Regions from separate parts of the Streptomyces yamdrokensis genome, predicted to be linked through region 1. Evidence: riboswitches for the same ligand, from Rfam matches in the RefSeq annotation. Region 1 holds a riboswitch; the other holds the start of a gene.
The links. Region 1 has a riboswitch for S-adenosylmethionine ahead of thrC (threonine synthase). Riboswitches for the same ligand answer to the same signal wherever they lie in the genome.
Positions count from the first base shown of each region.

Region 1 (5,186 bases):
GCGCGAGGGCGCCCAGGCCCACCAGGTGCAGGGCGTCGACCAGCATGCCCAGCTCGACGCCGTAGCCGACGGGGAAGGGCAGCCGTTCCAGGAGCGAGCGGCGGGCCGCGTACTCGCCGCCCAGCGGCTGCACGAAGCCGGCCAGCCGCGGCCAGTGCAGGTTGAGCAGCGGGCGCGCCATCAGTTCCGTGACCCGGCCGCCCTGGCCGGCGGCGTCGCCCAGGGGCCGGTCGTACATGGCCTTCACCAGCTGCACGTCCGGCTCCGTGAGCAGGGGGCCGACGATGCCGGTGACGAAGTCGGCGGAGAACTCCCTGAGGTCCGCGTCGACGAAGCAGACGATGTCCCCCCGGGTGACCAGCAGGGAGCGCCACAGCACCTCGCCCTTGCCGGGCACGGCGGGTATGCGGGGCAGGATCGCGTCCCGGTGCACCACGGTCGCGCCCGCCGCCGCGGCCACCCGGGCCGTGCGGTCGGTCGAGCCGGAGTCCACGACCACGACCTCGTCGACCAGCGGGACCCGCAGCATCAGGTCGTGCCGGATCGTCGCGACGATCTCCCCGACCGTCGCCTCCTCGTTGAGCGCGGGCAGCACCACGCTCACCGTCTGTCCCGTGGCGCGTTTCGCGGCCAGGAGGCGTTGCACCGGGCGGTCGGTCACGGACCAGGAGCGCTGGGCCAGCCAGCGCTCGACTTCTTCCAGCACGGTCGGCGGCTCCTCAGTCCTGTGGTCCATAGATCCTCGATCCTCTGGCCCATACTCCTGTGGCGCTCCTGCGGTCCGTACACCGGTGGTCCGTACACCGGTGGTCCGTGTCCCCGTGATCCGTCTCGCGGTTCGGACGTGCTCTCTGCACCGTCCTGGCCTTCGGTTACAGTCTTGGACAACGCGGACGGCCACGCACATCGGGGTCGCGACCCTCTCCGGTCCTCGTCCGCGCCGCACGACCGCACGACACACAACCGAATACAGCTCATCCAGAGGGGCAGAGGGAAACGGCCCGATGAAGCCCCGGCAACCCTCCAGCCGGTTCTCGTAGATCACCGCCGATCGACGGTCCAGCAGCGCGCCGCGCAGTGCGGATCGCGCACGTGGCGCCGATCGTTCTCGCGAGGCTCCCGGCTAGGGAAGGTGCCAAATCCGTCTCACGGCGAGATGCGTCGTGAGGAAGATGAGGAGAAAGGGCCTCGCCTCACATGGCTGTGCAGACTGTCGCAAACACCACCGGCTCCGCCGGACCCGCCGAGCGCTCCGCTTCGGCCGCGCCCTCCGTCGATCTCGGTCCCGCCGCCGCGTTGTCCTGCCGCGAGTGCGGCCACCGCGTACCGCTCGGCCCCGTCTTCGCCTGCGAGGAGTGTTTCGGCCCGCTGGAGATCGCCTACGACTTCTCGGCCTACGACACCGAGGAACTGCGCCGGCGCATCGAAGCGGGTCCCGCGAACATCTGGCGCTACGCGCCCCTGCTGCCCGTCCCCGCCGACGTGGCGACCAAGCCGAACATCAACCCGGGCTGGACCAAGCTCGTCCAGGCCGACAACCTCGCCCGCGAGCTCGGCGTCACCGGCGGTCTGTACGTCAAGGACGACTCCGGCAACCCGACGCACTCCTTCAAGGACCGGGTCGTCGCCCAGGCCCTGGAGGCCGCCCGCGCCTTCGGCTTCACCACCCTCTCCTGCTCCTCCACGGGCAACCTCGCCGGTGCCGTCGGCGCCGCCGCCGCCCGTGCCGGACTGCGCTCCTGCGTGTTCATCCCGCACGACCTGGAGCAGGGCAAGGTCGTCATGGCCGCCGTCTACGGCGGTGAGCTCGTCGGCATCGAGGGCAACTACGACGACGTGAACCGCTTCTGCTCCGAGCTGATCGGCGACCCGGCCGGCGAGGGCTGGGGCTTCGTCAACGTCAACCTGCGGCCGTACTACGCCGAGGGCTCCAAGACCCTCGCGTACGAGATCTGCGAGCAGCTCGGGTGGCGGCTGCCCGACCAGCTCGTCGTCCCGATCGCCTCCGGCTCGCAGCTCACGAAGATCGACAAGGGGCTGCGCGAGCTGATCGGGCTCGGTCTCGTCGAGGACAGGCCGTACAAGATCTTCGGTGCCCAGGCCGAGGGCTGCTCGCCGGTGTCGACCGCGTACAAGGCGGGCCACGACGTCGTCCGGCCGCAGAAGCCGAAGACCATCGCCAAGTCGCTCGCCATCGGCAACCCCGCCGACGGCCCGTACGTCCTGGACATCGCGCGCCGCACCGGCGGCGCCGTGGAGGACGTGACGGACGAGCAGGTCGTTCAGGCCATCAGGCTGCTCGCCCGGACCGAGGGCATCTTCGCGGAGACCGCGGGCGGCGTGACCGTCGGCGTCACGAAGAAGCTGATCGAGAACGGCGACCTGGATCCGTCCCTGACCACCGTCGTCCTCAACACCGGCGACGGCCTCAAGACGCTGGACGCGGTGGCCGACACCGGCCTGACCGCGACCATCCGCCCGAACCTGGACTCCTTCCGAGAGGCTGGCCTCAGCTCATGAGCGTGACCGTTCGCATCCCCACCATCCTGCGCACCTACACCGGCGGCAGGGCCGAGGTCGACGCCCAGGGCGCCACCCTCGGCGACGTCATCGCGGACCTGGAGAAGAACCACACCGGGATCGCCGCCCGCGTCCTCGACGACCAGGGCAAGCTGCGCCGCTTCGTCAACGTCTACGTCAACGACGACGACGTCCGTTTCGAGCAGGGCCTGCAGACCGCGACGCCGGACGGCGCGGGTGTGTCGATCATCCCGGCCGTCGCCGGCGGCTGACCGCGGCTGACGACAGCTGATCATTACCATCGGTAACCATCATTACCGGGTGTTCATCGGATTGCCCCCTCCGCGAGATAAGCGGAGGGGGCAATTCCGTAGGATTGAACGCGATAGAGTCGGGGAACGCGGTTCCGACTCCCCTGTCGGGAACCATTAATTCCTGCCGCTCACCCGACTGGATACAGCCAAAGTCCGGGCCCCTTCTGCGGCGTTTGAGGGTTTTGTCCGGGCTGACTTTCCCTGAAATCGGACGAATTGCCGTCGCATTCCGGCCCGGCGGTGTCGGGATTTCTCGTCCGACTGACCTGTTGCAGAGGGCAGTTGGGCAGATACATTCAGCCGCGGTCGACGCGTTCCGGCGCACGCCCCCAACCATTTGGGGAGTGAGGTCTGACCCGGATCCGCGAAGTGCGGATCTGTGCAAGGGCCAGTAATAGGGGAGTTAGGCATGGCTCAGGGCACCGTCAAGTGGTTCAACGCGGAGAAGGGGTACGGCTTCATCGCGGTCGACGGTGGTGCGGATGTTTTCGTCCACTACAGCGCGATCCAGATGGACGGCTACCGCACCCTTGAAGAGGGCCAGCGGGTCGAGTTCGAGATCTCGCAGGGCCAGAAGGGCCCGCAGGCCGACATGGTTCGCGTCACCGCCTGAACGCGCTACCAGCAACCACAAGAATTTTCCTGCCGACGAAGGGCTCGTGTCTCCGGGGTCACCCGGGATGCGAGCCCTTCGCCTTGCCCGCGCCGCTCGCCTGCTGCCCGGCGTGGCGCCCGTCCGCGCGCCCGTCCGTCCGCGTGCCGCCCGCGCCGCTCGTCCGCCGGCCGCCCGTCCCGTCCGGGTGTTCGCGGGTGGCTGAGTCTCCCGCCGATCCTCGAAGGCGCTTGCACTCGCATGGGTCGAGTGCTAATCATTGCGTTAGCACTCTGAAGGTGAGAGTGACAACGTAAGGACCGGGTCGGTGAGGCCCGCAGGCCGGTGGGGCAAGGAACCGCCGGGTCTGTGAGCCGTCCGTCGCGGGCGCGGGCGCGGTCCTCAAGGAGTCATCACCCCCAGTCCTGGAGGGACCACTTCACATGGCCAAGATCATCGCGTTCGACGAGGAGGCGCGGCGCGGCCTCGAGCGCGGCATGAACCAGCTCGCGGACGCCGTCAAGGTGACGCTCGGCCCCAAGGGCCGCAACGTCGTCCTCGAGAAGAAGTGGGGCGCCCCCACGATCACCAACGATGGTGTGTCCATCGCCAAGGAGATCGAGCTCGAGGACCCGTACGAGAAGATCGGCGCAGAGCTGGTCAAGGAAGTCGCCAAGAAGACGGACGACGTCGCCGGTGACGGTACGACCACCGCGACCGTCCTCGCCCAGGCCCTGGTCAAGGAGGGCCTGCGCAACGTAGCCGCCGGCGCCAACCCGATGGCCCTCAAGCGCGGTATCGAGAAGGCCGTCGAGGCCGTCTCCGGTGCCCTGCTGGAGCAGGCGAAGGATGTCGAGACCAAGGAGCAGATCGCCTCCACGGCCTCCATCTCCGCCGCCGACACCCAGATCGGCGAGCTCATCGCCGAGGCGATGGACAAGGTCGGCAAGGAAGGCGTCATCACCGTCGAGGAGTCCCAGACCTTCGGTCTGGAGCTGGAGCTCACCGAGGGTATGCGCTTCGACAAGGGCTACATCTCGGCGTACTTCGCCACCGACATGGAGCGTATGGAGGCGTCGCTCGACGACCCGTACATCCTGATCGCCAACTCCAAGATCGGCAACGTCAAGGACCTGCTGCCGCTCCTGGAGAAGGTCATGCAGTCGGGCAAGCCGCTGCTGATCATCGCCGAGGACGTCGAGGGCGAGGCCCTGTCGACCCTGGTCGTCAACAAGATCCGCGGCACCTTCAAGTCCGTCGCCGTCAAGGCCCCGGGCTTCGGCGACCGCCGCAAGGCCATGCTCGGCGACATCGCCATCCTCACCGGTGGCGAGGTCATCTCCGAGGAGGTCGGCCTCAAGCTGGAGAACGCCACGGTCGACCTTCTGGGCCGGGCCCGCAAGGTCGTCATCACCAAGGACGAGACCACCATCGTCGACGGTGCCGGCTCGGCCGACCAGGTCCAGGGCCGCGTGAACCAGATCCGCGCCGAGATCGAGAACAGCGACTCGGACTACGACCGCGAGAAGCTGCAGGAGCGCCTGGCGAAGCTCGCCGGCGGTGTCGCGGTCATCAAGGCCGGTGCCGCCACCGAGGTCGAGCTCAAGGAGCGCAAGCACCGCATCGAGGACGCCGTCCGCAACGCGAAGGCGGCCGTCGAGGAGGGCATCGTCGCCGGTGGTGGCGTGGCCCTGCTCCAGGCCTCCTCGGTGTTCGAGAAGCTGGAGCTCGAGGGTGACGAGGCGACCGGCGCCCAGGCC
Region 1 is NZ_CM132679.1:3,498,066-3,503,251, reverse strand. It holds gene ACWZEH_RS15315 (glucosyl-3-phosphoglycerate synthase) at 1-706, opposite strand, end outside; SAM riboswitch class I at 972-1,179, shown strand; gene thrC (threonine synthase) at 1,198-2,520, shown strand; gene ACWZEH_RS15305 (MoaD/ThiS family protein) at 2,517-2,792, shown strand; gene ACWZEH_RS15300 (cold-shock protein) at 3,244-3,447, shown strand; gene groL (chaperonin GroEL) at 3,870-5,186, shown strand, end outside.

Region 2 (5,186 bases), 1.5 Mb from region 1:
CTACATGATCACGCTGATCGGCGGCGGCAACGACATCATCGCCACGCACTTCAACCTCTCGATCAACGCGGTCACCTGGTTCGTCCGGATCGGGTTCTTCGTCGGACCGGTCATCGCGTTCATCGTCACCAAGCGGATCTGTCTCGGCCTCCAGCGCCGGGACCGGGACAAGGTGCTGCACGGCCGCGAGTCGGGCATCATCAAGCGCCTGCCGCACGGTGAGTTCATCGAGGTCCACGAGCCGCTCAGCCAGGAGCAGCTGCACACCCTCACGGCGCACGAGCAGTACAAGCCGGCCGAGATCGGCCCGCTCGTCGACGAGAACGGTGTCGAGCGCAAGGTGAAGCCGCTGGAGAAGCTGCGCGCCAAGCTCAGCAAGGGCTACTACGGCGAGGAGTCCCAGATCCCGAAGCCGACCGCCGAGGAGTACAAGGAGATCACGAGCGGCCACGGCCACCACTGATCCCCTCACCGCCTCCACCGCCTTCCCAGGCGGCCAAGTCGCCACACGACTGCGAAGGGCCCCCGTCCGAGGACCGGACGGGGGCCCTTCGTCGTGCCCCGGAATCGATAGGGTGGTGACGAAACCCCCAGCCATCCGTCCGTCGAAGACCCATCCGTCTGCCGAGGACGTCGAGGACCCAGGAGCGGCCGATGAGCGCTGTGACCCCCGCAGGAGGCGACACCGCGGCGGGCCGCTCCTGGCCCGCCCTGCTGAACGGCCTGCTCGACGGCCGCGACCTGTCCGCCGACGACACCGCCTGGGCGATGGACCTGATCATGCGCGGCGAGGCCACCGACGCGCAGATCGCCGGGTTCGCCGTGTCCCTGCGGGCCAAGGGCGAGACCGTCGAGGAGATCACCGGCTGCGTCCGGGCGATGTACGACCACGCCATCGGCATCGAGGTGCCCGGCGCGACCGTCGACATCGTCGGCACCGGCGGCGACGGCGCCAGGACGGTGAACATCTCCACGATGTCCTCCATCGTCATCGCCGGCACCGGGGCGAAGGTCGTCAAGCACGGCAACCGGGCCGCCTCCTCCGCGTCCGGTGCCTCCGACGTCCTCGAGAAGCTCGGAGTCAACCTGGAACTGACCCCGCAGCGGGTCGCCGAGGTCGCCGAGGAAGCCGGGATCACCTTCTGCTTCGCGGTGAGGTTCCACCCGGCGCTGCGCCATGTGGCGGCCGCGCGAGGACAGCTCGGCATCCGGACGGTGTTCAACTTCCTGGGCCCGCTGGCCAACCCGGCCCGGGTCCGGTCCCAGGCCGTCGGGGTCGCCGACCCGAGGATGGCTCCGATCATGGCCGGCGTGTTCGCCGGACGCGGCCACTCCTCGCTGGTGTTCCGCGGCGACGACGGTCTCGACGAGCTGACCACCACCGGACCCTCGACCGTGTGGGTGGTCCGGGACGGCAAGGTGACCGAGGAACGCTTCGACCCGCGGGACGTCGGCATCGAGCCCGTGCCCCTGGAGGCCCTGCGCGGCGCCGACGCCTCGTACAACGCGGAGGTCGCCCGGCGGGTGCTGGACGGCGAGCGCGGCCCGGTGCGGGACGCGGTGCTGCTGAACTCGGCGGCGGCGCTGGTGGCGCTCGAGCCGGGCACGGGGACGCTGGCGGAGCAGATCCGGGCCGGGATGGCCAAGGCCGCCGAGTCGATCGACTCGGGCAGCGCCCGGCGGGTTCTGGAGCGCTGGGTGCTGGTCAGCAACGCGTGAGCCGCGTGCGAGCGGTACGGCAGGTGTGAGGGCGCGGTCCGGTCCGTCCAGGATCCGGACCGCGCCTTGCGCGTGGTGCGGGCCCGTGTGGCAGGATGTGGGACCAGGTCATGAGCGACAGCCATCAGGCCCCGGCCGGCTGTCCGGCAACCCTCCGTCCGTGGCGGGGTGCCCCGGGTGAGGACCAGGCCGTGAGCAGCAGGGCTCGCGGCAAGCGCGGACCCCTCGCACTCGATCGAGTGAGACACCAGGGGTCCTGGTCGTTCGAGGGAGCCTTCCGTTGAGCAAGCGAATGCGTTAGGGCGCTTCTGACGGGCCTTTCCAGGCCGCAGAGCCCCGCCTTTGCAGATTCCTCTCCACCCTCTCCCACGCTCGAGCCGTGCGCGCTCGCGTGGTGATTCCGCCTGCTGTCACGGGAGTCCAGCCATGTCCGTTTCCACCCTTTCCCCTCTTTCCGCTCCTTCCGCTCCTTCCGCTCCTTCCGCTGTTCCCACCGCCGATGCCGTCGCCCCGTCCGGCTGTGCCCCGCTGCCCGTGCTCGGCCGGGACGTCACCGTTCCGCTCGTCACCGGCGGGGAGGTCACCTACGCCGCGCTCGACTACGCCGCCAGCGCCCCGGCGCTCCAGCGCGTGTGGGACGACGTGGCCGCGTACGCGCCGTACTACGGCAGCGTCCACCGCGGCGCCGGCCACCTCTCCCAGCTCTCCACCGAGCTGTTCGAGAACGCCCGCGGGACCGTCGCCGAGTTCCTCGACTGCCGCGAGCGGGACCAGGTGGTCTTCACCCGGTCCACCACCGACTCGCTCAACCTGCTCGCCGCCGCGCTCCCGGACGACTGCCAGGTCTTCGTCTTCGAGACCGAGCACCACGCCGCCCTGCTGCCCTGGCGCGGCGCCCGCGTCACCTTCCTCGACGCCCCGGGCAGCCCGGAGCAGGCCGTACGGGCCCTGGAGCACGCCCTCGCCGCCCGCGACCCCCACGGCCCCGCCCTGGTCTGCGTCACCGGCGCCTCCAACGTCACCGGAGAGCTGTGGCCCGTACGGGAGCTGGCCGCCGCCGCCCACGCGCACGGCGCCCGGATCGTCCTGGACGCCGCCCAGCTCGCCCCGCACCGCGCGGTGAGCCTGCGCGAGCTGGACGTCGACTGGGTCGCCTTCTCCGGGCACAAGCTGTACGCCCCGTTCGGCACCGGTGTCCTGGCCGGCCGCTCGGACTGGCTGCGCCGGGCCGAGCCCTACCTCGCGGGCGGCGGCGCCAGTCGCAGGGTCGCCCGGCGGGCGGACGGGGGAGTGGACGTCCAGTGGCACGAGGGCGCCGCCCGCCACGAGGCCGGCTCGCCCAACGTCATCGGCGCCCACGCCGTCGCCTCGGCCTGTAAAGCGCTCGGCACGGCCGGGTTCGGCGCGCTGGCCGCCCACGAGGAGCGGCTGATCCGCACCGTACGGGACGGGCTCGCGGACGTGCCCGAGGTGCGGTTCCTGTCCCTGTTCGGGGACGGCGCGCCGCGCGTCGGCGTGCTCTCCTTCGTCGTCGACGGCTGGAACAGCTCCCACTTCGCCGCGGCCCTCTCCGCCGAGTACGGCATCGGCGTACGGGACGGACTGTTCTGCGCCCACCCGCTGCTGCGCGCCCTGCGCGGCGGCGGACCGCAGGACCGGGGCGAGTGCGGCGCCCCCGGGACGGTGCCCGGCGAGACGTCCCTCAACGCGATCCGCGTCAGCTTCGGCGCGGGCACACCGGACGAACACGTGGAGCGCTTCGTCCGCGCGGTCCGCGAGCTCGTGCGCGACGGTGCCCGCCGGCGCTACCGCACGGTCGACGGCCGTTGCGTGCCGGACACCTCCGCCTGAGCCCCGGTCACCCGCCCCGGTACGCGGGTCCGCCCCGGCCCCCTCCGCCGTACCGGGCAGCCCTGGCGCCCCGGGCCGGACCGCTCAGCTGTCCAGGCCGATCGCGAACGCGGCCTCCAGGTCGTGCTGCGAGTACGTGCGGAACGCCACGTGCGTGTCGGTGCCCTCCACGCCCGGGATCTTGTTGATCCGGCCCGGGATGACCTCCGCCAGGTCCTCGTGCTCCCTGACCCGGACCATGGCGATCAGGTCGTAGGTGCCGGTGACGGAGAAGACCTCGCTGACGCTGTCCAGCGCGGCGATCCGCTCCGCGATCTCGGGGATCCGGTCCACGCTGGTCTTGATGAGGACGATCGCGGTGATCACTGCTGGTTCTCTCCCTCGGGGGCCGGAGCTGGGGCTGTTCTCACTGTAGTCGTCGCCGCGAACCGCACCCACGCCCAGCAGAAGCCCAGCACGAAGCCCACCAGGTGGGCCAGGTACGCCACTCCCGGCCCCTCGGAGGCCCGTCCCGCCGCCAGCCACTGCAGCGCCGCCCAGAACGGCAGCACCACCCAGGCCGGGAAGCGCACCGGCAGGAAGAACAGGAACGGCAGCAGACTGGTCACCCGCGCCCGGGGAAACAGGAAGAGGAACGCGCCGAGGACCCCCGAGATCGCCCCCGAGGCGCCGACCAGGGACTGGGTCGCGTCCGCGTTGGCGACGGCGTACCCGAGCAGGGCGAGGTAGCCGCAGCCGACGTAGAACAGGAAGAACCGCAGAGGGCCCATCCGTGCCTCGGTCATCGTCCCGAAGACATGGAGGAAGAGCATGTTGCCGAGCAGATGCACCCAGCTGCCGTGGACGAACAGGGCCGTGGCGGGGGTGAGGGCGCTCCAGAGGGATCCTTCGAACACGTCTGCGGGGATCACGCCCCAGTGGCGGAAATAGCCGCGCTGCGCGGCGAGCAGTTCCTCCCCGCTCCCGTACCCCGGATCGAGCCCCGACGCCGGCCCGATGAGGAAGACCAGGCAGCACGCGGCGATGAGGGCGTGGGTCACCGGCGCCGACGGGCGTTTCAGCGCCCCGGCAGCCGTCGCGCCCCAGTTGCGGATCATGAACACAGAGCATGACGTAAGCGGACGCAACCGCACGGACCGCCTCGCCGCCGTGGACGGGCGGGCGGCGAAGACCCGCCAGGCCGTAGGGTTACGTGCCACACGCGCCGGGTGCCCGGCGCGTCACGGACACTGGAAGGAAGGCGAACAGCCACGATGACGGTTCCCCTGCCGACTGCCTCGACGCGGTGGCGCTGCACCCTCTGCGGCAACCTCACCCGGTTCGACGTGACCCGCTCGTCCAAGGTCGTGGAGTACGTCCACCTCGATCTGGCCGGGGAGCCGAAGGTCGAGGAGCGCGAGGTCCTCGGTGAGACGATCGAGTCGGTGCGCTGCCGCTGGTGCAACGCCGTGGACCAGGTGGAACTCGTCGACAGGCCGGGCGCCGGCTCCTGAGTGGAGCGGGCCCCGCCCAGGGGACCCCGTACGCGGGGTCGGACACAGGCATTGGGGTGTGACGGATGGTGGAGACCGCGGGCGGAGGGCAGGAGGACGGCGCCGCCGCCGAGGTGTTCGACC
Region 2 is NZ_CM132679.1:1,979,356-1,984,541, reverse strand. It holds gene qcrB (cytochrome bc1 complex cytochrome b subunit) at 1-463, shown strand, start outside; gene trpD (anthranilate phosphoribosyltransferase) at 655-1,719, shown strand; SAM riboswitch class IV at 1,826-1,942, shown strand; gene ACWZEH_RS08300 (aminotransferase class V-fold PLP-dependent enzyme) at 2,146-3,570, shown strand; gene ACWZEH_RS08295 (Lrp/AsnC family transcriptional regulator) at 3,655-3,936, opposite strand; gene ACWZEH_RS08290 (rhomboid family intramembrane serine protease) at 3,933-4,667, opposite strand; gene ACWZEH_RS08285 (hypothetical protein) at 4,824-5,063, shown strand; gene ACWZEH_RS08280 (NYN domain-containing protein) at 5,129-5,186, shown strand, end outside.
Region 2: linked by a shared signal. The riboswitch ahead of ACWZEH_RS08300 (aminotransferase class V-fold PLP-dependent enzyme) and the one ahead of thrC (threonine synthase) in region 1 are both predicted to bind S-adenosylmethionine.